4 linked regions of the Aquitalea magnusonii genome follow. The main gene of each other region encodes a partner of the protein of the gene in region 4 in a complex. Links are inferred from orthologs where the notes say so. Each region holds a gene or a part of one and is shown on either strand. Other genes may lie near its edges. The genes, in order: accB, DLM_RS05475, accC and accD.

Evidence for each region.
Region 1: the proteins of accD (region 4) and accB are in contact, whole or in part, in a solved structure (PDB 8UXZ), measured with the Escherichia coli proteins. The link is inferred for Aquitalea magnusonii from one-to-one orthologs.
Region 2: the proteins of accD (region 4) and DLM_RS05475 are in contact, whole or in part, in a solved structure (PDB 8UXZ), measured with the Escherichia coli proteins. The link is inferred for Aquitalea magnusonii from one-to-one orthologs.
Region 3: the proteins of accD (region 4) and accC are in contact, whole or in part, in a solved structure (PDB 8UXZ), measured with the Escherichia coli proteins. The link is inferred for Aquitalea magnusonii from one-to-one orthologs.

What each region holds. Positions count from the first base shown.
Region 1 is NZ_AP018823.1:164,619-168,306, forward strand. Bases 1-2,848 are described here. They hold accB (acetyl-CoA carboxylase biotin carboxyl carrier protein), read right to left. Parts: upstream 1,733-2,848; coding sequence 1,268-1,732; downstream 1-1,267. Other genes in these bases: accC (acetyl-CoA carboxylase biotin carboxylase subunit), read right to left, coding at 1-1,169; aroQ (type II 3-dehydroquinate dehydratase), read right to left, coding at 1,767-2,216; queA (tRNA preQ1(34) S-adenosylmethionine ribosyltransferase-isomerase QueA), read left to right, coding at 2,517-2,848. Also shown: more of queA, read left to right, coding at 2,849-3,548; DLM_RS00845 (gamma-butyrobetaine hydroxylase-like domain-containing protein), read left to right, coding at 3,575-3,688. UniProt on the Escherichia coli protein: This protein is a component of the acetyl coenzyme A carboxylase complex; first, biotin carboxylase catalyzes the carboxylation of the carrier protein and then the transcarboxylase transfers the carboxyl group to form malonyl-CoA.
Region 2 is NZ_AP018823.1:1,115,435-1,123,157, forward strand. Bases 2,363-5,274 are described here. They hold DLM_RS05475 (acetyl-CoA carboxylase carboxyltransferase subunit alpha), read left to right. Parts: upstream 2,363-3,291; coding sequence 3,292-4,257; downstream 4,258-5,274. Other genes in these bases: tilS (tRNA lysidine(34) synthetase TilS), read left to right, coding at 4,247-5,274. Outside these bases: metalloprotease PmbA, read left to right, coding at 1-66; DLM_RS05405 (patatin-like phospholipase family protein), read left to right, coding at 93-1,322; DLM_RS05410 (disulfide bond formation protein B), read left to right, coding at 1,383-1,877; more of tilS, read left to right, coding at 5,275-5,560; DLM_RS05485 (Bax inhibitor-1 family protein), read right to left, coding at 5,606-6,295; tig (trigger factor), read left to right, coding at 7,023-7,723. UniProt on the Escherichia coli protein: Component of the acetyl coenzyme A carboxylase (ACC) complex. First, biotin carboxylase catalyzes the carboxylation of biotin on its carrier protein (BCCP) and then the CO(2) group is transferred by the carboxyltransferase to acetyl-CoA to form malonyl-CoA.
Region 3 is NZ_AP018823.1:161,745-166,563, forward strand. What follows is about bases 1,865-4,819. They hold accC (acetyl-CoA carboxylase biotin carboxylase subunit), read right to left. Parts: upstream 4,044-4,819; coding sequence 2,685-4,043; downstream 1,865-2,684. Other genes in these bases: prmA (50S ribosomal protein L11 methyltransferase), read right to left, coding at 1,865-2,685; accB (acetyl-CoA carboxylase biotin carboxyl carrier protein), read right to left, coding at 4,142-4,606; aroQ (type II 3-dehydroquinate dehydratase), read right to left, coding at 4,641-4,819. Outside these bases: DLM_RS00810 (thiol peroxidase), read right to left, coding at 1-531; DLM_RS00815 (DUF3426 domain-containing protein), read right to left, coding at 653-1,792; more of prmA, read right to left, coding at 1,789-1,864. UniProt on the Escherichia coli protein: This protein is a component of the acetyl coenzyme A carboxylase complex; first, biotin carboxylase catalyzes the carboxylation of the carrier protein and then the transcarboxylase transfers the carboxyl group to form malonyl-CoA.
Region 4 is NZ_AP018823.1:2,599,943-2,607,654, forward strand. The notes cover bases 2,487-5,387. They hold accD (acetyl-CoA carboxylase, carboxyltransferase subunit beta), read right to left. Parts: upstream 4,422-5,387; coding sequence 3,552-4,421; downstream 2,487-3,551. Other genes in these bases: DLM_RS12355 (FAD-binding oxidoreductase), read right to left, coding at 2,487-3,426; trpA (tryptophan synthase subunit alpha), read right to left, coding at 4,505-5,293; trpB (tryptophan synthase subunit beta), read right to left, coding at 5,312-5,387. In the rest of the region: DLM_RS12345 (ATP-binding cassette domain-containing protein), read left to right, coding at 1-1,672; more of DLM_RS12355, read right to left, coding at 2,035-2,486; more of trpB, read right to left, coding at 5,388-6,514; DLM_RS12375 (phosphoribosylanthranilate isomerase), read right to left, coding at 6,501-7,124; tRNA pseudouridine(38-40) synthase TruA, read right to left, coding at 7,126-7,712.

The sequences.
Region 1 (3,688 bases), 2.4 Mb from region 4 along the record:
GAAATCAGCTTGCCGACCATGGAGTCGTAATGCGACGGCACGGTATAGCCCTGGTAGATGTGCGAGTCGATACGGATGCCGGGGCCACCAGCCGGGTGATAGCTTTCGATCTTGCCGGGCGAGGGCACGAAGGTGAAAGGGTCTTCGGCATTGATACGGCATTCCATGGCATGGCCGCGCAGCACGATGTCGCTTTGCTTGTAACGCAGCTTTTCGCCGGCAGCAATGCGGATCTGCTCCTGCACGATGTCCACGCCGGTGATCATTTCCGTCACCGGGTGTTCCACCTGTACGCGGGTGTTCATCTCGATGAAGTAGAACTCGCCGTTTTCGAACAGGAATTCGAAAGTACCGGCCCCACGGTAGCCAATGCGGCTGCACGCTTCGGCGCAGGCGGTGCCGATGCGCTGACGCTGCTCGTCGGTAATGCCCGGTGCCGGTGCTTCTTCAATGATTTTCTGGTGACGGCGCTGCATGGAGCAGTCGCGCTCGCCCAGATAGATGGCATTGCCGTATTCGTCGGCCAGAATCTGGATTTCGATATGGCGCGGCTGCTGCAGGTATTTCTCCATGTAGACAGTCGGGTTGCCGAATGCCGCACCGGCTTCGGTACGGGTCATTTGTACCGAGTTGATCAGTGCGCCTTCGGTATGCACCACGCGCATGCCGCGACCACCGCCACCACCGGCAGCCTTGATGATCACCGGGAAGCCGATTTTCTTGGCAATCTTGACGATCTCGGCCGGATCATCCGGCAAGGCACCGTCGGAACCCGGTACGCAGGGCACGCCAGCGGCAATCATGGCGTCCTTGGCGGATACCTTGTCGCCCATCAGGCGGATGGTTTCCGGGCGCGGGCCGATGAAGACGAAGCCGGATTGTTCCACGCGTTCGGCAAAGTCGGCGTTTTCCGACAAAAAGCCGTAACCCGGATGGATGGCCTGGGCGTCGGTCACTTCGGCAGCGGCAATCAGCGCCGGTACGTTCAGGTAGCTCTTGGTCGACGGGGCCGGACCGATGCAGACCGATTCATCGGCCAGCTTGACGTATTTGGCTTCACGGTCGGCTTCGGAATGCACGACCACGGTCTTGATGCCCAGTTCGCGGCAGGCGCGCTGGATGCGCAGGGCGATTTCGCCGCGGTTTGCAATCAGGATTTTTTCAAACATGGTATGGACGTCCGTTGGGTGGCGCGTCAAACAACAGGGGCACTGACGCGGTGTCGTGCCCCTGTCATCTCTGGCGTCTATTAGCGAGGCAGAGAGAATTACTCGATGATGAACAGCGGCTCGCCGTATTCAACCGGCTGGCCGTCTTCGGCCAGTACGGCCTTCACCACGCCGGAACGGTCGGCTTCGATTTCGTTCATCAGCTTCATGGCTTCGATGATGCACAGGGTATCACCGGCATTCACGCTCTGGCCCACTTCCACGAAAGGCTTGGAGCCCGGGCTGGCGGAGCGGTAGAAGGTGCCTACCATCGGCGACTTCAGTGCATTGGCATTGTTGGCGGCCGCCGGGGCTTCGGCAGCGGCGGCCGGTGCGGCAGCAGCCGGCGCGGCCACTTGCTGTTGCATCGGCATTTGCATCATCGGCTGAGCATAGGCAATTTGCTGGGTATTGGCCGATACGCGGGTGATGCGGACTTTTTCTTCCCCTTCGGTCACTTCGAGTTCGGCAATGCCGGATTCTTCGACGAGATCGATCAGTTTCTTCAGTTTACGCAGATCCATGGTAATCCTTCGGATGGGATGTACTTTATTATGCTCAGGCTTGCGCGGACAGACGCCGGATGGCGTGCGCAAGTGCCAGTTCATAGCCCTGGGCGCCCAGGCCGCAAATCACACCTACCGCCAGATCGGAAAAATACGAATGCTGGCGGAAGGGTTCGCGGGCGTGGACGTTGGACAGGTGTACTTCTATGAATGGCACCTTTACCCCGGAAATCGCGTCACGCAGGGCAACGCTGGTATGGGTGAAGGCCGCTGGATTGATGATGATGAACGACGTTCCGTCTGTCATGCAGGCATGAACGCGCTCAATCAAGAGGTGTTCGGCGTTGCTTTGCAGCGCCTCAAGCTCGAAACCGGCGGCGCTGGCCTGTTCGGTCAGCCGCTGGTTGATGGAGGCAAGCGTATCCCGGCCATAGTGCTGTGGTTCCCGTGTTCCAAGCAGATTGAGATTGGGGCCGTGCAGCACAAGGATTTTTCCGGTCAAAGCTTTGCTCCTGAGTTCAACATGGGCGCGAGTTTGCCGCAAATGGCGACACGATGTCTAGCTTTTCCAGTATTTCAAACGGTTGTTTGATATCGGTCCACACCTGCTGGTTTACCCGGAAAGCCCGCCATTTCGAGCGAATGCACTACAGTGAACCGCATTTTAAACGGTGGCAAATTTTTTACAGTTTCTTGCGGTACGCCCTTGATCAAGCTCAAATTCGGCCCGATCCCGAACAAGTCCGTGCCGGTGCAGGCGGTCGCAGGTATAATTTGCCGGTTTTGATTCGAGCTTCACACCATGCTGCTGTCTGATTTTGATTACCACCTGCCTGATCACCTGATTGCCCAGCACCCGCCTGCCGTGCGTGGTGCCAGCCGTTTGCTGCATGTTGCCGGCCCTACCCTCAGCGACGGTCAGTTTGCCGACTTTGCCAGCCTGCTTGCCCCCGGCGACGTGATGGTGTTCAACGACACCCGCGTGATCAAGGCGCGGCTGTTTGGCGAAAAGGCCAGCGGCGGCAAGATTGAAGCGCTGATCGAGCGGGTGCTGGACGAGCACACCGCGCTGGCGCATGTCCGTTCTTCCAAGTCGCCCAAGCCCGGCACCCGGCTGATTTTTGCCGAACGCTGGGAAGCCGAAATGCTGGGCCGTGAGGGCGAGCTGTTCAAGCTGCGCTTTCTGGCCGAGGACAATCTGTTCGACATTCTGGACGCCTCCGGCAAGCTGCCGCTGCCTCCCTATATAGAGAGAACGGCCGAAGGCGAGGACGACGAACGCTACCAGACCGTCTATGCGCGGGAAAAAGGCGCGGTAGCCGCGCCGACTGCCGGCCTGCACTTTACCGAAGAAATGCTGGCGGCCTTGCAGGCCAAGGGCGTGGAACTGGCCTATGTCACCCTGCACGTGGGCGCGGGCACTTTCCAGCCGGTACGGGTGGAAAACATTGCCGACCACAAGATGCACAGCGAAATCTACGACGTGCCGCAACGCACTTACGATCTGATCCAGGCCGCCCATGCCCGTGGCAGCAAGGTGCTGGCCGTTGGCACCACCAGCATGCGCGCGCTGGAATCCGCTGCGCGCAGCGGCGAGCTGGTGGCTGGCCGTGGCGAGACGGATATCTTCATCACGCCGGGTTACCGCTTCCGCGTGGTGGACCGCCTGCTCACCAATTTCCACCTGCCCAAATCCACCCTGCTGATGCTGGTGTCGGCCTTTGCCGGCTATGCGGAAATGCGCGCGGCCTATGCCCATGCAGTGCAGCAGGAATACCGCTTCTTCAGCTATGGCGACGCCATGCTGCTGGAGCGCAAGGACGAACAGGGCTGAACCCCTTACCCACAGATGAGGCAGACATGGCAGGATTGACTCCCGATAGCCCGCAAGTGCAGGAAATCACCTTGCATGCAGTGTCCCGCACGCTGGAAATCAGTTACGAGGACGGTGCCCGTTTCCAGTTGCCGGCTGAA
Region 2 (7,723 bases), 1.5 Mb from region 4 along the record:
TCCCGCGGTGGCAAGGTGATGGGCTCGGTGCTGATCGAATCCATGATGGTTGCCGGTGAGGGCTAACCCCGGGTCTTGATAAAAGCTGCAGAGTGGGGCCTTGGCAAGCTGTTGCTTGTCAAGCTTACTATTTTGGGGCTATTTCTAAAGCAAGGAACAATGCATCCAATGCGAGGTGCAAGATGGCGGGGAAGAGCAATATTGGCCTGGTACTGTCGGGAGGCGGGGCCAGGGCAGCCTATCAGGCCGGTGTGCTGCTGGCCATTTCAAGGATGATGCCGGATTCCGGGCGTAATCCTTTTCCCATTATCTGTGGCACTTCGGCGGGGGCCATTAATGCAGTAGCCGTTGCCTCGGGTGCTAATAATTACCGTCAGGCGGTGCATTATCTGGCGCAGATGTGGAAGCAGTTGCACATTCAGGATGTGTACGATGCCAGTCTGGCCTATTTTATCAAGACCTTTTTCCATTTCGGCATTTCCATTGCCACCGGCGGCCATGGCTGGCGTAATCCGAAAAGCTTTCTGGATAATGCGCCCTTGCGTGACTTTCTTGCCCGGGTGATGCCGTTTGATGGGATTCGCGACGCGTTGGAGCAGGGGAGTCTGCAGGCACTGGCGCTGACCGCATCCTGTTTCAGTACCGGTATGTCGGTTACTTTTTTTGAAAGTCAGCCCCATATTGACGAATGGTCGCGCCATCAGCGCATGGGGGTGCGTGAACGTATTTCGCTGGATCACCTGATGGCAACGTCGGCCATTCCGCTGATTTTCCCCTCCACCCAGATTGGCAAGCAGTATTACTGCGATGGTGCCATCCGGCAATTGACGCCGCTGTCGCCCGCTTTGCATCTGGGTGCGGACAAGCTGTTCATTGTGGGCCTTACCAGCCAGCGGCCAACAGCAGCCGAACGCCGGATAAGCAGTGTGGTGCCCACGCCAGCACAGATTTTCGGGCATCTGCTCAATAGCATTTTTGTCGATAGCATGTCCATAGACATGGAACGCCTGTTACGTGTCAATCACACGGTATCGTTGCTGCAGGGGCATCAGGATTTGTGCGCACAAACCAGCCTCAAGCAAGTGGATGTTTTCATGCTCAGCCCCAGTCAGTCGCTGGAGAGTATTGCCTATCAGCATGCGCACGAATTTCCACCGGTTTTGCGCTTCCTGATGAAGGGGGCTGGTGGAACCAGAAAGCGCGGCATGACACTGGCTACTTATCTGCTGTTTGAGCCAGGTTATTGCCGTGCCTTGATTGCACTTGGCTACAAGGATGCGCTGGCACAAAAAGATGCCATCAGACAATTTCTGGAACTTTGAATCAGGACTAAAATCCTAGAGGTTCCATTTTCAAGCCCAATACAAAGACAAGGGGAAGTTGTGAGTATTCGTTTATCACGCAGACAGGGTTTTTTTCTGGTGGCGGTCGGCTGCGCCGCAGCAATGGCTTTTGCCCTTTATTCGCAATATGTATTGCATCTGGAGCCCTGCCCCTTGTGCATTTTTCAGCGGGTCGGGGTGATTTCCGTCGGTATTATTGCCTTGCTGGCTGCCCTGCATAACCCGGGGCGCACTGGTTACAGGGTTTGGGGTGTATTGGGCGTGCTGGCCGCGATGGCTGGTGGTGCGGTGTCTTTGCGTCAGTTGTGGCTGCAAAGCCTGCCGGAAGACATGGTTCCTGCTTGTGGGCCTGGCCTGGATTACCTGATGGAAACTTCTCCGCTGTGGGATGTGCTGTCCAAGGTATTCAAAGGCAGTGGCGAGTGTGCCAAGGTTGACTGGACCTTCCTGGGGCAGGCGATGCCATTCTGGGTGGCGGTTTTCTTTGTCGGCGTGATTGCGCTGCAACTATGGTTGGCGTTTCGCAAATCCTGATTCAGTCAATTGATCAAGCCGGTATTTTGCATGATGCGAAATACCGGCTTTTTTACGTGGGAAGCGGGGCAGTGGCTAAATGCAAAAAAGCAGCCTTAGGCTGCTTTTTGATTATTGGCGGAGTGGACGGGACTCGAACCCGCGACCCCCGGCGTGACAGGCCGGTATTCTAACCAACTGAACTACCACTCCAACCTTGGTGGGCGTTGACGGAGTCGAACCGCCGACATTCTGCTTGTAAGGCAGACGCTCTACCAACTGAGCTAAACGCCCGAAAAGGGTTACTGCTTTTAAACTGTTGGCGGAGTGGACGGGACTCGAACCCGCGACCCCCGGCGTGACAGGCCGGTATTCTAACCAACTGAACTACCACTCCAACCTTGGTGGGCGTTGACGGAGTCGAACCGCCGACATTCTGCTTGTAAGGCAGACGCTCTACCAACTGAGCTAAACGCCCGAAAAGGGTTACTGCTGTGTAAACTGTTGGCGGAGTGGACGGGACTCGAACCCGCGACCCCCGGCGTGACAGGCCGGTATTCTAACCAACTGAACTACCACTCCAACCTGGTGGGCGTTGACGGAGTCGAACCGCCGACATTCTGCTTGTAAGGCAGACGCTCTACCAACTGAGCTAAACGCCCGAAAAGGGTTACTGCTGTGTAAACTGTTGGCGGAGTGGACGGGACTCGAACCCGCGACCCCCGGCGTGACAGGCCGGTATTCTAACCAACTGAACTACCACTCCAAACCTTGGTGGGCGTTGACGGAGTCGAACCGCCGACATTCTGCTTGTAAGGCAGACGCTCTACCAACTGAGCTAAACGCCCGAAAAGGGTTACTGCTTTTAAACTGTTGGCGGAGTGGACGGGACTCGAACCCGCGACCCCCGGCGTGACAGGCCGGTATTCTAACCAACTGAACTACCACTCCAACCTTGGTGGGCGTTGACGGAGTCGAACCGCCGACATTCTGCTTGTAAGGCAGACGCTCTACCAACTGAGCTAAACGCCCGAAAAGGGTTACTGCTGTGTAAACTGTTGGCGGAGTGGACGGGACTCGAACCCGCGACCCCCGGCGTGACAGGCCGGTATTCTAACCAACTGAACTACCACTCCAACCTTGGTGGGCGTTGACGGAGTCGAACCGCCGACATTCTGCTTGTAAGGCAGACGCTCTACCAACTGAGCTAAACGCCCTGAAATCTGTTCGCTGTCTGCGTTTGCGTCTCAGCGAGGAGGCGAATTAAAGCACAGCCTAAAAGTCCGCGCAAGGGGGAGGTTTCACTTTTTTGCATAAATCCGGGAATAATCAAATCGCCCGCTTATGCCGACTGAATTTTGTCAGACAGGGGCGTGACGGACTCTTTGGCAGTCATGTATGATTGCCCGATTCGCTTAATCGGATGATGTGCATAATGAAGCCGACCTTTCTCGATTTTGAGCAGCCTATCGCCGAGCTCGAGAACAAGATAGAAGAGCTGCGATTCGTACAGGACGATTCCGTACTGGATATCTCCGAAGAAATCGCACGCCTGCAAAAGAAGAGTCTGGAACTGACCAAGACTCTATATGCCAAACTGTCCCCCTCGCAGATCTCCCAGGTGGCACGCCACCCGCAGCGTCCATATACATTGGATTACCTGCGCAGCATCTTCACTGACTTCGAAGAGCTGCATGGCGATCGTGCTTTTGCCGATGATCCGGCAATCGTGGGTGGCCTGGCCCGTTTCAATGGCCAGCCCGTGATGGTGATTGGCCATCAGAAGGGCCGCGATACCAAGGAAAAGATTTATCGCAATTTCGGCATGCCGCGTCCGGAAGGCTATCGCAAGGCATTGCGCCTGATGAAGCTGGCCGAGAAGTTTGGCATTCCCATCATCACCTTTATCGATACGCCGGGTGCTTATCCGGGCATTGGCGCAGAAGAGCGCGGCCAGTCCGAGGCAATTGGTCGCAATCTTTACGAGATGACGCGTCTGCGTGTTCCCATCATCTGCACGGTGATTGGTGAGGGTGGTTCCGGTGGCGCGCTTGCCATTGCCGTGGGCGATCAAGTCAACATGTTGCAATATTCAACCTACTCGGTGATTTCACCTGAAGGTTGTGCGTCCATTCTGTGGAAAACTGCAGAACGTGCTTCTGAGGCTGCCGAGGCGCTGGGTATTACAGCCAATAGACTGAAGACTCTGGGCTTGATCGATCGTGTGATCAACGAGCCGGTTGGCGGTGCGCATCGTGATCATGCTCAGATGATGAATGCGATGAAGCGGGTAATTCAGGAGCAACTGAAAGACTTTGCCAATCGTCCGATTGATGCGCTTCTTAAAGAGCGTTTCGATCGTCTGATGAGTTACGGGCGTTTCAAGGAAGATGCAGCCTGACCTGCTGCCTGACCTGTTAGCCAGTTGGCCGGACAATTTGTCCGGCCTTTCTGCTTTTGAAGTGGGGCTAAGTGGCGGGCTTGACTCCATGGTATTGCTGTCATTGCTGGTGCGAGCAAGGCAGTACCGTCCGCAGTTGCAGATATCTGCTGTGCATGTGCATCACGGTCTTAGTGATCATGCCGAGGCTTGGGTGCAGCATTGCCAGTCGGTCTGTACCAACTGGGATGTCCCCTTGCGTGTGGCGCGGGTCAGTGTGAATCGGGCTGCCCCGCAGGGGGTGGAGGCTCATGCCCGCTTATTGCGTTACCAGGCTTATGCCCAAGCGTCTGCCCAGGTAATGGTGCTGGCCCAGCATCAGGATGACCAGGCAGAAACGGTATTGTTGCAGCTTCTGCGCGGTGGCGGTGTCAAGGCGCTTGCTGGCATGCCGGCTTGCCGGTCATTGGCCGGCTTGGTCTTGTGGCGCCCCTTGTTGGCCTACTCGCGGCAGCAGTTGGAACAGTATGCCGCGCTGTTCCAGCTGCGCTGGGTGGAGGATGACAGCAATATTGATACCCGTTACCGCCGCAACATGTTGCGTCATTGCGTGATGCCTTTGCTGGCTGAACACTTGCCTGCTTATCGCCAGCATATTGTGCGAACTGCCTGGCATATGAGCCAGGCATCAGCACTGATTGATGAGGTTGTTGCTGCTGATCTGGCGCAGGGCAGGAGAGGGCATGGTTTTGATGTAGCCAGCCTGCTGGCCTTGTCGGAAGTCAGGCAGGGGTTTGTCTTGCTCGCCTGGCTGCATGAGCAGGGGGTGGGAGCGGTGGCTCCAGATCGTGTGCAGGAATTTCTGCGCCAGCTCAGGTGTGCTGCTGAGCAAAGCCAGCCCAGTCTGGTTGTGCGCGAAGTGGTCGTATTGCGCTACCGTGGCAATCTGCATGTGTTTCGTCTGCGGGAGGGTTTGCAGTCGCAATTTATGCAGCCCGCGCTCATGGAGCAGGTGCATGAGCAGCGCGTCCCATCCTGGGGGGGGTGTTTGCGCTGGGAGCGCCGCGGTGGAATTTCCCCTGATGTGCTGGAGCGCGGGTTTTACCTGTCGCCAAGGCGTGGGGGCGAGTTGTTGTTGCAGCCCGCGGGCAGGCGGCAGGTGAAGAAGTTGCTGCAGGAAGCGGGGATTCCGCCCTTGTTGCGCAAGCAGTGGCCTTTGCTGTCTGATGCGGATGGGAAATTGCTGGCATTGCCTGGCGTGGCAGTTTCCAGCGAGTGTTATGATCCGGATGGTTATTGGCCGGAATGGTTGCCGGAGCAATAAAAAAGCGCCTTTTGACAAGGCGCTTTTTGCTATGCGGCTAATGACTCAGTCGCGATCGCCACTGAAGGCCAGCAGTAGTTGCAGCAGGCTGGTAAACAAATTGTAGATGCTGATGTAGATCGACAGCGCGGCCGATACATAGCTGGTTTCACCGCCATCCACAACAACCTTTACCTGCCAGAGGATCATCAGCGAACTGAACAAGGCAAATGCAGCGGCAATTGCCAACTGAACCCCGGGCATCTGCAAGAAAAGGTTGGCGACAACAGCCACCATTAGCACAATGGCACCAACGGTGAGGAAGCTGCCTAGTGCTGACAGGTCTCGTTTGGTGGTGCTGGCAATGCCGGCCATGACGGCGAAGACCAGTGCCGTGGCAGCACCTGCGGTCATGATCAACTGTCCTCCGTTACTGAAACGCAGCGCAAACTGCAGCAACGGTCCGAGCAGCAGACCCATCATGAAGGTGAAGCCCAGCATCAGGAACACGCCCAGCGAATTATTGCGGTTCTTTTCGATGGCGAATACCAGGCCATAAAAAACAGCCATGATGGCAAGCATGCCCATGATAGGGCTGGCGGCCATGAAGGCAAAGTTCAGATGTGTGCCAATGAGCGCACCCATGATGGTAGGGATCATGGAAAGGCCGAGCAAGCCATAGGTGTTGCGCAAAACCTTGTTACGCGCAAGGCCGACGGTGCTGGCCTGGTAAGTATTGTGCAGGTCTGGTTGCATGCTGCCCTCTCTTGGTGTGGTGTTTGCTGTTCAAAACAGCTGGCATGATAATCAAGTGCCAGCATTGTGACATGAAACCATGCCAATAGTTCATTGTGAATGGCTTGAAAGATAAACTGGGCTGGGGTATAGTGCGCCCTCTTCGTCGGTGATATTCAATGTCCTGACAGGGCGAGCGTGGCGGAATTGGTAGACGCACTGGATTTAGGTTCCAGCGCCGCAAGGCGTGAGAGTTCGAGTCTCTCCGCTCGCACCACACATATTTCCTGATTTTCCCAAGTAGTAACTCCCCTTGTTGTCCAGTGTGATGCATTACTGGTGATTTCATGCCCCTGTTTGCTGCATGGCTTCAGCGATGACTGCCGAGATCTGACTTTTTTGGGCAGGATGGTTGCGGCATGCGGTGCATGTGTCTGTTTTGCAGTACTTAATAAATTCATCAATATGAAGGCGCCCTGTTGTCCGCACGCTGTGTTGAATGCTTGGCTTGGCCGCATGATTCGCCTGCATACAAAAACAGGCTGCATGCTATACTGCGCGTTTTCGCAATGGGATGCTGTCCAGTCGTGGCTGCGTTACGCAGGCAAGGGTGGGGACTGCACTTGTAGCCGGGGCTTGTGGCCCCATATAGAGCCGAAGCCCTAGGGGGTTTCACCTGTTTTCCAAAATACGAAATGTTCGTGCAAGGGCCGAACTCGTATTCAGATGACTAGTTTAAGGATTGAACATGCAAGTACAACTGGAAACGTTGAGCAATCTTGAGCGTCGCATGAACATCGCTCTGCCGATGGCTGCCATTGATGCTCAAGTGACTGAGCGCCTGAAGCGCGTGGCACGTACTGCCAAGATTCAAGGTTTCCGCCCGGGCAAGGCTCCGCTGAAAATCGTTGAAGCCAACTACGGTGCCCAGGTGCGTGAAGAAGTGTTGGGCGAGCAGGTTCAGCAAGGTTTCTACAGCGCAGTGAACGAACAAAAGCTGCGCGTTGCCGGCTATCCGCGTTTTGAGCCGGTTGCAGCCGAGGGCGATGCAGAAAACTTCAAGTTTGCTGCAACCTTCGAGGTTTACCCGGAAGTGAAAGTTGGCGAACTGGCCGACAAGGAAATCAAGAAGCCTTCCACGCCGGTAACTGATGTTGAAATCGAAAAAACCATCGATATCCTGCGCAAGCAGCGTACCCGTTATAACCGCGTAGAGCGCGCTGCTGCCGAAGGCGACCGCGTGATCATCGACTTCAAGGGTAGTATCGACGGGGTACTGTTTGATGGCGGTTCCTCCGAGAACTTCCCCTTCGTGATTGGTCAGGGCCAGATGCTGGCTGACTTCGAAGCTGGCGTGACCGGCATGAAGGAAGGTGAAGTCAAGAACGTGGAAGTGTCCTTCCCGGCTGACTATCATGGCAAGGATGTTGCCGGCAAGACTGCCGTCTT
Region 3 (4,819 bases), 2.4 Mb from region 4 along the record:
GCTATCCGGTGTCTCCGCCGCCGCCAGCAAGGCGGCAATGGCATCCTGGTCGAAGCGGCCCTTGCTGTTGTGCAAGCGCTCGGCGTAGTGGATGAGGTTGTCGCCATCGGCAATCAGCATGGCTGGCACGGTATAGCCGCTCAGTGGATAGCCCAGCGCCAGCACGCCGTACTGCTTGTGGAAGTCACGCCCGCGCAGGGTGGAAAGCAGTGTCACGCCCGGCAGGCCGTGTTCCCGCCGACAGCGCAGCAGCGAGGAGGGGGAGTCCACCGTGATGACGATGATGGCCAGCTCCGGCCAGCTTTCCAGAAAGCGGCGGGTATCTTGTAGCAGCGCCAGCCCGCCGTGCTCATTCTCGTCCAGTGACAGCAGGGTGATGATGGCTTTCGGGCTGCCGCCAAAAACCTCCAGCGCCACGTCGCGCTTGTGCTCGTCCACCAGCATGAAGCTGGGAAGGTAGTGTCCGGCCTGAGGAAAACTGCCTGCCACCGGGATGCTGTCGTCGCCATAAAGCAATGTGAAATCGTCCATGCGGCCTCCTTGTCTTTTCATGGTGGACAGGCTGCCGGCAAATACAAGGCGCGATCGGGGATTTCTTGATCAAGGACGAAAAAAAAGCGGCACAGGCCGCTTTTTTGACACTTAACAGGGCTCAGGGGTAGAACCAGTACAGGCTGTAACCCATGGCGCGCACCTTGCCGATATCCAGTCGCATGGTGATCTTGACTTCGCTATTGGCATTGAAGCGCTGCAGTTTGAAGTCATCGGCCTTCAGGTATTCCTTGGGCGAGAACACTTTGCGAATCAGCACCTGATCATCGGCATCCTTCAGCGAAACTTCCAGCATCGGGTAGTTCTGCGCGAAGGCGGCGTGGTTCTTCAGCGTGGCCGACAACTGGATCAGGTTGGCATGTTCGGGGACAAAGGCCAGCTCCGACCACTCAGTGCGCACCTGGCCAATGTCGCTGGGCCAGGGCACCTTGCAGCCGACGATGCTGCAGAATGCCTCCAGGGCCGGACGGGATTCCGGTACTTCTGCCGCGATGCGGGTACGGTTGAAATAGACCAACTGCCCGGCCAGCAGAACACTGCCGATGATGGCCAGCAGGGCCATGATCACGGTGAGCAGCGGTTTGTGGGTTTTCGCTTGCGGCTCGCTAGCCTCTTCTTGCGGTTCTGGCGCTGTCGTTTCCTCGGTCGCCAGTGCTTGCGGCCGTGCCGGGGCTGCTTCGGCAGTTTGCTCGGCAGCGGCGGCCTCTACGCGCGCTGCCACCTCTGCAGTACGCCGCTGCTTGCCAAATACCTCGGGCAGGGCGGGCGCTTCTTCGTCCGCCTCAAGTGCCGTGGCATAGCTGGCTGGCGCAGGCGGTGTGCTCGTGCGGGCGCTGAGTGCTTCTGCCAGTGCGCGCTGGAATTCTTCCGCTTCGCGGCTGGTGTCTGGCGTGGCGGCGCTGCTGGTGACGTCGGGTGTGGTGCTATCCAGGCTGAAACTGTCGCCAGGCGGTTCGCTGGCGGCTGTTTGCGGGTCGAAGTCCGGCAGTTCCAGCTCGAAGTCATCCATCGGGTCCGCTGCCGCTGGCGGCGGGCTTGGCGGAGCGGGGGGAGGGGGCTGCACGGCTGGCGGGACCGGGCTGCTGGGCGCCGCTGGGGCTTCGGCGCTGACAAAATGTTCGGTAGCGTTGAATACATGCGCACAGCGCCCGCAGCGGACAAGTCCCTTGGCGGCAGAGAGCTGCTGGTCGTTAACCTTGAAACGGGTTTGGCAACTGGGGCACTGTGTGGTGTAGCTCATACGCTTGGGCGTCGGGTTCCTGTCAGTCGGGTCCAGCCTTCATCGAACACCGGGGTGTCCATGGTAAACCACTGCGCATAAATGGCAGACAGTTCGTCGGCTTGTTCGGCAAGAATACCGGAAAGCACGATTTTACCACCGGTTTTCACGTGGCTGGCCAGCAGCTGACCCAGCATACGCAGCGGATTGGCCAGGATATTGGCCAGCACCACGTCGTACTGGGCTGCCGGATTGGCATCCGGCAGGCAGAAGGTGGCGGTTACATTGTTCTGGTCCGCATTGTCGCGGCTGGAACGCACGGCCTGGGCATCAATGTCCACGCCCACGGCACTGCCCGCACCCAGCTTGAGCGCGGCAATGGCCAGGATGCCGGAACCGCAACCGTAGTCCAGCACGCTTTCGCCACCGGCAATATGCGCATCCAGCCACTGCAGGCACAGCCGCGTGGTGGGATGGCTGCCGGTGCCGAAGGCCAGGCCCGGATCAAGCTGCAGATTGATGGCATCCGGAGCCGGAGCGTCGTGCCAGGTGGGGGTGATCCACAAGCGGTCCGAGATACGGATGGGCTCGAACTGGGACTGGGTCAGGCGTACCCAGTCCTGCTCTTCCACGCGCTCGGTCTTGTAAACCGGCATGCCCAGCTTGCAGGCGTTGCAGGCGGCGGCAATCAGCAGGGCCACGTCGGCATCTTCGGCAAACAGGGTGATGATGCGGCTGTGGTTCCACAGCTTGTCCACCGGCATGCCCGGTTCGCCAAAGATGGGCTGTTCCTGGTCGGTACCGGCCAGGGCGTCTTCAATGGCGGTCGACAGCGCGCCCGCGTCCATCAGCGCATCGGCCAGGCGTTCGGCCACCGCCGAATCGGTATCGATGGTGGCTTGCAGCCAGGCCATTATGCGTCTCCCTTTTTCATTTGCGACAGGCGCTCTTCCAGATAGTGGATGCTGGTGCTGCCACGCTGGAAGGCGGCATCCATGAACAATTCCTGGTGCAGCGGGATATTGGTCTTGATGCCGGAAATGGAGATTTCCGACAGCGCAACGCGCATGCGGGCCATGGCCTGATCGCGGTTGTCACCATAGGAAATCAGCTTGCCGACCATGGAGTCGTAATGCGACGGCACGGTATAGCCCTGGTAGATGTGCGAGTCGATACGGATGCCGGGGCCACCAGCCGGGTGATAGCTTTCGATCTTGCCGGGCGAGGGCACGAAGGTGAAAGGGTCTTCGGCATTGATACGGCATTCCATGGCATGGCCGCGCAGCACGATGTCGCTTTGCTTGTAACGCAGCTTTTCGCCGGCAGCAATGCGGATCTGCTCCTGCACGATGTCCACGCCGGTGATCATTTCCGTCACCGGGTGTTCCACCTGTACGCGGGTGTTCATCTCGATGAAGTAGAACTCGCCGTTTTCGAACAGGAATTCGAAAGTACCGGCCCCACGGTAGCCAATGCGGCTGCACGCTTCGGCGCAGGCGGTGCCGATGCGCTGACGCTGCTCGTCGGTAATGCCCGGTGCCGGTGCTTCTTCAATGATTTTCTGGTGACGGCGCTGCATGGAGCAGTCGCGCTCGCCCAGATAGATGGCATTGCCGTATTCGTCGGCCAGAATCTGGATTTCGATATGGCGCGGCTGCTGCAGGTATTTCTCCATGTAGACAGTCGGGTTGCCGAATGCCGCACCGGCTTCGGTACGGGTCATTTGTACCGAGTTGATCAGTGCGCCTTCGGTATGCACCACGCGCATGCCGCGACCACCGCCACCACCGGCAGCCTTGATGATCACCGGGAAGCCGATTTTCTTGGCAATCTTGACGATCTCGGCCGGATCATCCGGCAAGGCACCGTCGGAACCCGGTACGCAGGGCACGCCAGCGGCAATCATGGCGTCCTTGGCGGATACCTTGTCGCCCATCAGGCGGATGGTTTCCGGGCGCGGGCCGATGAAGACGAAGCCGGATTGTTCCACGCGTTCGGCAAAGTCGGCGTTTTCCGACAAAAAGCCGTAACCCGGATGGATGGCCTGGGCGTCGGTCACTTCGGCAGCGGCAATCAGCGCCGGTACGTTCAGGTAGCTCTTGGTCGACGGGGCCGGACCGATGCAGACCGATTCATCGGCCAGCTTGACGTATTTGGCTTCACGGTCGGCTTCGGAATGCACGACCACGGTCTTGATGCCCAGTTCGCGGCAGGCGCGCTGGATGCGCAGGGCGATTTCGCCGCGGTTTGCAATCAGGATTTTTTCAAACATGGTATGGACGTCCGTTGGGTGGCGCGTCAAACAACAGGGGCACTGACGCGGTGTCGTGCCCCTGTCATCTCTGGCGTCTATTAGCGAGGCAGAGAGAATTACTCGATGATGAACAGCGGCTCGCCGTATTCAACCGGCTGGCCGTCTTCGGCCAGTACGGCCTTCACCACGCCGGAACGGTCGGCTTCGATTTCGTTCATCAGCTTCATGGCTTCGATGATGCACAGGGTATCACCGGCATTCACGCTCTGGCCCACTTCCACGAAAGGCTTGGAGCCCGGGCTGGCGGAGCGGTAGAAGGTGCCTACCATCGGCGACTTCAGTGCATTGGCATTGTTGGCGGCCGCCGGGGCTTCGGCAGCGGCGGCCGGTGCGGCAGCAGCCGGCGCGGCCACTTGCTGTTGCATCGGCATTTGCATCATCGGCTGAGCATAGGCAATTTGCTGGGTATTGGCCGATACGCGGGTGATGCGGACTTTTTCTTCCCCTTCGGTCACTTCGAGTTCGGCAATGCCGGATTCTTCGACGAGATCGATCAGTTTCTTCAGTTTACGCAGATCCATGGTAATCCTTCGGATGGGATGTACTTTATTATGCTCAGGCTTGCGCGGACAGACGCCGGATGGCGTGCGCAAGTGCCAGTTCATAGCCCTGGGCGCCCAGGCCGCAAATCACACCTACCGCCAGATCGGAAAAATACGAATGCTGGCGGAAGGGTTCGCGGGCGTGGACGTTGGACAGGTGTACTTCTATGAATGGCACCTTTACCCCGGAAA
Region 4 (7,712 bases):
CGACTATGTGCTGGATGGCGATCAGGAATTGCGCCAACTGGAAGCCGAACTGGCCGCCGCCGAGGCGCGTGATGACGGCAGTGCCATTGGTCATCTGCATGGCGAGCTGGCACGCATTGAAGCCTATTCCGCCCCGGCCCGTGCCGCCAAACTGCTGACCGGCCTGGGCTTTGCCGTGGAAGCGCACCGCAACCCGGTGAAGAGTTTCTCCGGTGGCTGGCGCATGCGGCTGAACCTGGCCCAGGCGCTGATGTGCCGCTCCGACCTGCTGCTGCTGGACGAGCCCACCAACCACCTGGACCTGGAAACCGTGCTGTGGCTGGAAGACTGGCTGCAAAGCTATCCGGGCACCTTGCTGATCATCTCGCACGACCGCGACTTCCTGGACAGCATCTGCAGCCATATTGCCGAAGTGGCCAACCAGACCCTGACGCTCTACACCGGCAATTACAGCCAGTTTGAAACCATGCGGGCGGAAAAGCTGGCGCGCCAGCAGGGCGAATATGACAAGCAGCAACGCCAGATCGCCCATCTGGAATCCTTCATCACCCGTTTCAAGGCCAAGGCCAGCAAGGCAAGGCAGGCGCAAAGCCGGGTGAAGGCACTGGAAAAGCTGGAGCGCATTGCCCCGGCCCACGTCGCCTCGCCGTTTGATTTTCACTTCGACAGCCCGGACAACCTGCCCAACCCGCTGCTGCGGCTGGACAAGGTGGATATCGGCTATGGCAGCAGCACCATACTGCGCGGGCTGTCGCTGTCAGTGGAAGCCGGCAGCCGCATCGGCCTCTTGGGGGTGAACGGTGCCGGTAAATCCACGCTGGTGAAACTGCTGGCGGGCGACCTGCCGCAGCAAGCTGGCGAGGTAATCAAGGCGCAAACGCTGAAGATTGGCTATTTCGCCCAGCACCAGCTGGAAACCCTGCGCGAGGATGAATCGCCATTGCAGCACATGCAGCGGCTGGCCCCGACGGTGCGCGAGCTGGAACTACGCAGCTTTCTGGGCGGTTTCAACTTCCGCGGCGACAGCGCCACCGATCTGGTCGGCCCGATGTCCGGTGGCGAAAAAGCCCGTCTGGCGCTGGCGATGATTGTGTGGCAAAAGCCCAATCTCTTGCTGCTGGACGAACCCACCAACCACCTGGACCTGGAAATGCGCCATGCGCTGACACTGGCCTTGCAGGACTTCTCCGGCGCGCTGATTGTGGTATCGCACGACCGCAGTCTGCTGGAATCCACCACCGACCTGTTCTGGCTGGTCAGCGATGGCACGGTCAAGCCGTTTGATGGTGATCTGGAAGACTACCGTCAGTGGCGTCTGGCCCAACTGGCCGAAGGCAACAAGCCATCCAGCGGCGACGCCCAGTCGGTCAACCGCAAGGAACAAAAGCGCCAGGAAGCCGAAGCCCGCCAGAAACTGGCGCAGCTGAAAAAGCCGCTGCTGAGCAAACTGGCCAAGCTGGAAAAGCAGTTGGAGCAACTGAGCGGCGAGAAAAACCAGCTGGATGCCTTCATGTCCGGTGAAGATGCCTATAGCGATGCCAACAAGGCAAAACTGGCCGAAGCCGTCAAACGGCTGGGCGTGGTCAGCAGCGAACTGGCGCAGGTGGAGGAAGACTGGATGCTGCTGCAAGAAGAGCTGGAAGCGCTGGAAAGCAGCACACAGGCCGACTGAAACCGTTAACGGTCAAGGGTTGTGGCCAGTTGGCCATGGCCACGCCCTTGCAGCGGGCCGCAATTATCCACAGCAATCAGCGGATAACTCTGTGGATAAGTACTGAACAAATAAAAAAAGTCTTTTGCCGTGAGCCACTTGCTGGCGCTGCCTAGAAAAAAGGCAAAACTGCACAAATTGGCCATGGATTCACTGCAGATACCAAGAATGTAATATTCAGAATCAACAAGCCATCGCAAATTGTTGTTTTTATTGAGTTATATATTATTTTTATCGAAGCTTAGCTGATGTTATTCTGAATAAAAATACCAAAAGCATATAACCTTGCATCCTGCAATTCACAGTGACCGTCAGCAAGCCGATCAGGCAAGTAACTTGCCCGGATTCATGATGCAGTTGGGATCAAATACCGCCTTGACCCCACGCATCAGGGCAATCTCCTCTGCCGAACGCGTTACCCCCAGATAATCGCGCTTGAGCAAGCCCACGCCATGCTCGGCTGACATGCTGCCGGCAAACTCCGCCACCAGCGCAAACACCTGGCCGTTCACCTGCTCGCAGGCATGACGAAAATCCTCTAGCGCCCAACTGGCCGGTTTCAACACATTGATGTGCAGATTGCCATCGCCGATATGGCCATACCACAGCACCTCGAAGTCCGGGTAATCACGCGCCAGCACGCCTTGCAAACGCGCCACGAATTGCGGCAGCCGGCTCAGCACCACCGAGATGTCATTCTTGTACGGCGTATACGGCGTGATGGCGGCGCTGATGCCCTCGCGCAAGCGCCACAAGGACTTGGCCTGCTGCTGCGACTGGGCAATGACGCCATCACACACCCAGCCTTGCTCCAGGCAAGCAGAAAACACCTGCAAGACAGCTTCTTCCTGCGACTGGACTGCGGTTTCCAGCTCCAGCAATACATAGAAAGGCTGACGTTCAGCCAGCGGCGCTGTTGCCTGCTGGGCAGCCAGCACATGGGTCAGCGCCAGATCAGAAAAGAATTCGAAAGCCTGCAGCGTCAGCGCGCTGCGGAAGGCGTGAAACACCGCCATGATGTCTGCCAGCCTGGGCAAGGCCAGCAATAGCACCGTGGTGGCCGGTGGCAGATCGGTCAGGCGCATGGTGGCCTCCACCACCAGCCCCAGCGTGCCTTCCGAGCCGATGAACAGGTGGCGGAAGTCGTAGCCGGCATTGTTCTTGGCAAGGCCCAGATTGCACTCCAGTACCTCACCGCTACCGCTCACCGCCGTAAGGCCAGCCACCCACTCCCGCGTCATGCCATAGCGCACCACCCGGATACCGCCTGCATTGGTGGCGATATTGCCGCCGATCTGGCTGGAGCCACTGGAGGCAAAGTCCACCGGGTAATACAGGCCGTGGTCGGCAGCAAACTGCTGCAAGGCGGCGGTGATCACCCCGGCCTGGCAGCGCACGGTGCGCGCCAGCGGGTCAAAACCGTCAATGCGGTTCATGCGCTCCAGCGACACCACCACCTCGCCCTGCGCGGCAACAGCACCGCCAGACAGGCCGGTACGGCCGCCAGAGGGGACAATGCCCACCCCCTGCGCATTGGCCCAGCGCACCACCGCCTGCACTTCTTCGATACCCATCGGAAACACGATGGCAGCCGCCCGTGGCGTGGTGTAGCGCGTCCAGTCCTGGCCATAGCGCTCACACGTTTCTGCATCAAGATGGATACGATCGGCAGGCAGAATGGCCTGCAAGCTGGTCAACTGGGAGGCGGTAAGCACGGCGAGGCTTTCTGATAAAGGCGACAGTTACGGTCATGCCGGAGATGGGCTCCAGCCTAGCACAAGCAGCAGGCATGAAAAAAGCCGCCCCCAATGGAAGCGGCTTGTGGCTTGCTGGCCGGAAATCAGGCGACTGCAGGCTGCTTTTGCAGCATGGCCACCAGTTCGGCAATCTTGCGCTTGAGTTCGCGACGATCGACGATCATGTCGATGGCACCCTTTTCCAGCAGGAATTCGGAACGCTGGAAGCCTTCCGGCAGGGTCTCACGCACGGTCTGCTCGATCACGCGCGGGCCGGCAAAACCGATCAGCGCTCCCGGTTCGCCAATCACCACATCACCCAGGAAGGCGAAGGAGGCGGACACGCCACCCATGGTGGGATCGGTCAGCACCGAAATGAAAGGCAGTTGGTGATCGGTCAGCAGTTGCAGTGCGGCACTGGTCTTGGCCATCTGCATCAGCGAGTTCAGGCCTTCCTGCATGCGCGCACCACCGGATGCCGCCACGCAGATGAACGGGGCCTTGGCTTCGATGGCGGCTTGCACGCCACGCACGAAACGCTCACCCACCACCGAACCCATGGAACCACCGATGAAACGGAATTCAAAGGCTGCCACCACGGCCGGCATGGAATGAATGCTGCCTTGCATCACCACCAGCGCATCGTCTTCACCGGTGCTGTTTTGCGCGGCTGCCAGGCGATCGGGATAGCGTTTGCCATCCTTGAACTTCAGAATGTCCACCGGTTTGACTTCGGCACCGATTTCGCGGCGGCCTTCGTCATCCAGCAGCATGTCCAGCCGCTGACGGGCATTCAGCGGATGGTGATGATTACATTTCGGACAAACCTGCAGATTGCTCTCCAGGTCGGTGTAATACAGTACGGCTTCACATGCCGGGCACTTGCTCCACAGCCCCTCCGGTACCGCTGAAGGCTTGTCAGCGCGGGAATCGCGCTTGATCTTCGGCGGCAGGAGCTTGTTCAACCAGCTCATGCTGACTCCTTGCTCAACACAACCCGGCCACACCAGCCGGGTTGTCAGTAAAACGGGGTGATGTCACCCCGTTTGCGTGTTCCTTAAAGAATGGCAGCTTTCAATTCCGCTACCAGACCGGTCAACCGCTCTTTGGCGGTTTGTTCTGTCGCCGCCTCGATTTCCTGCACCAGTCGGCTCCCCACCACCACGGCATCAGCCGTCACGGAGATGGCCTTGGCTGTGGCGGCATCGCGAATGCCGAAGCCAACGCCGATGGGAACCTGAATATGTGCTCTAAGGGCGGCAATTTTACGCGCTACATCGTCAATGTCCAGATTTCCTGCACCGGTGACGCCTTTGAGCGACACATAATAGACATAACCACGGGCGTGACGGGCGATTTCGCGCACCCGTGCCTCTGGCGTGGTAGGGGCAATCAGGAATACCGGGTCGAGGTCTGCCGCGATCAGCGCGGCAGACAGATCCGCCGCTTCTTCCGGCGGGCAATCCACGGTCAGCACACCATCCACCCCTGCTTCACGCGCTGCTGTGGCAAACGCCGCATAGCCCATGACGAATACCGGGTTGAGATAACCCATCAGTACGACTGGCGTGGTGGTGTTGGTTTTGCGGAATTCCGCCACCATGGCCAGCACATCGCGCAGACCCACCTTGTGAACCAGTGCGCGTTCCGAAGCGCGCTGGATCACCGGGCCGTCGGCCATCGGGTCGGAAAACGGCACGCCCAGTTCGATGATGTCGGCACCACCATCCACCAGACCGTGCATCAGCTCGACGGTGCGGGACGGATGCGGGTCGCCAGCGGTAATGAAGGGAATCAGCGCCTTCTTGCCCTGCAGGGCAGCAAAACATGCAGCAATACGTGACATAAGCCTTCCTTCGCCTTGTTACAGCGTGATACCGGCCAGGCCGGCCACGGTATTGATGTCCTTGTCGCCACGGCCGGACAGGTTGACCAGAATCACCTTGTCCTTGCCCATGGTGGGTGCCACCTTGGCAGCCCAGGCCAGCGCGTGGCTGGACTCCAGCGCCGGGATGATGCCTTCCAGGTGACAGCAGTCATGGAAGGCAGCAAGGGCTTCCTTGTCGTCGATGGCAACGTATTCGGCGCGGCCAATGTCCTTGAGATAGCTGTGCTCAGGGCCAACGCCGGGATAATCCAGACCGGCCGATACCGAATGGGTCTCGACAACCTGACCGTTGGCATCCTGCATCAGATAGCTCTTGGCACCGTGCAGCACGCCTACGCCGGCACCGCCGGACAAGGGGGCGGCATGCATGCCGCTGTCAATGCCGTGACCTCCGGCTTCCACGCCCACCAGGCGCACGCCGTCCACATTGATGTAGGGATAGAACATGCCGATGGCGTTAGAACCGCCACCCACGCAGGCCACCACCACATCCGGCTGGCGGCCAGCCACTTCGGGCATTTGCTCCTTGGACTCTTCGCCAATCACCGACAGGAAGTCACGCACCATCATCGGGTAAGGATGCGGGCCGGCTGCCGTGCCCAGAATGTAGAAGGTGCTGTCGACATTGGTCACCCAGTCGCGCATGGCTTCGTTCAATGCGTCCTTCAGGGTTTTGGAACCGGACTCCACCGGCACCACGGTGGCACCCAGCAGCTTCATGCGGAATACATTGGGCGACTGGCGCTTGATGTCCTCGGCACCCATGTAGACAAAGCATTCCATGCCATAACGTGCAGCCACGGTAGCGGTGGCCACGCCATGCTGGCCGGCACCGGTTTCGGCAATCACGCGCTTTTTGCCCATGCGGCGTGCCAGCAGGGCCTGACCGATGGCATTGCTGATCTTGTGCGCACCGGTGTGGTTGAGGTCTTCGCGCTTGAGGAAGATCTGCGCACCGCCCAGTTGTTCCGACCAGCGCTTGGCGTGGTAGATGGGGCTGGGACGACCCACGTAGTGTTTCAGCTCCTGGCGAAACTCTTCCCAGAAGGTGGGATCGGCCTTGACGCGCTCGTATTCGTTCTTGAGCTCGTCCAGTGCCGCCATCAAGGTTTCGGCAACATAGACGCCACCATACGGGCCGAAATGGCCTTTTGCATCCGGAAGATCATACCGCTCCATGCCTTGCTCCTGATATGAACGCTGCCATTCTGGCAGCATCTTTGATTCCCTTGGCTGCTTCCACTCCGCTGGAAACATCCACCGCCGCCGGCCGCACTGCGGCCACGGCTTGTCCGATATTGTTGTCATCCAGCCCGCCGGACAAAATCAACGGCAGGGGCAGGTTTTCCGGCAGCAAGGTCCAGTCAAACGTGGTACCGGTGCCACCATGTGCGCCTTCGACAAAGGCGTCGGTGAGTAGTCCGCGCGCATCCGGGTATTGGGCTGCCGCGGCGCTCAGGTCCAGGCCGGGCTTCACCCGTACGGCCTTGAGATAAGGCCGCCGGAAAGAACGGCAGAATTCCGCACTTTCTTCGCCATGAAACTGCAGCATGTCGATGCTGCAGGCAGCCAGCACCTCTTCCACCCAGTTGCGCTCCGGGTTGACGAACAGCGCCACCACGCTGACAAAGGGCGGCAAGGCGGCAATCACCGCCTGCGCCTGGGCGATGCTGACATTGCGCGGGCTTTTCGGGTAAAACACCAGGCCGATGGCATCGGCACCCAGGCGGGCAGCTTCGGCACCATCCTGCGGGCGGGTAATACCGCAAATCTTGATTCTGACTGTCACTTCATCTCCACAAAGCCAGGCGCGCCGGTTCAGCCTGCGTCGGCAGGGCAAACTGCGCGGGATAGCCCACCCCGGTCAGATACAGGCCGTCCGGCATGAAGGTGGGCGGCGCCCGGGTCCTGTCCCGTGCCGCCAGCAAGGCTTGCAGGCCGGCTTCATCCAGGCTGCCTTTGCCGACATACAGCAGCGCGCCGACGATATTGCGCACCATGTGGTGCAGGAAGGCATCGGCCATCAGGTCAAAGCGGATCAAGCCGCCCTGTTCGCTGATATCCAGCTGCTGCAAGTGCTTGAGCGGGCTCTTGGCCTGGCATTCGGCCGCCCGGAAGCTGGAAAAATCATGCTGTCCCAGCAAGCACCGTGCAGCACGGCGCATGGCATCCACATCCAGTTGCTGGTGATACCAGCCTACCTTGCCAGCCAGCAGACAGGGGCGTACCGGATGGGTCAGCAGGAAATAACTGTAGGAGCGCGAAAAAGCGGAGAAGCGCGCATGGAAGTCGTCTGACACCTCACGCGCCCACACCACCGCAACTTCGTGCGGCAGCAGCGCATTCACGCCACGCACCCATGCCGTCAGCGGACGTA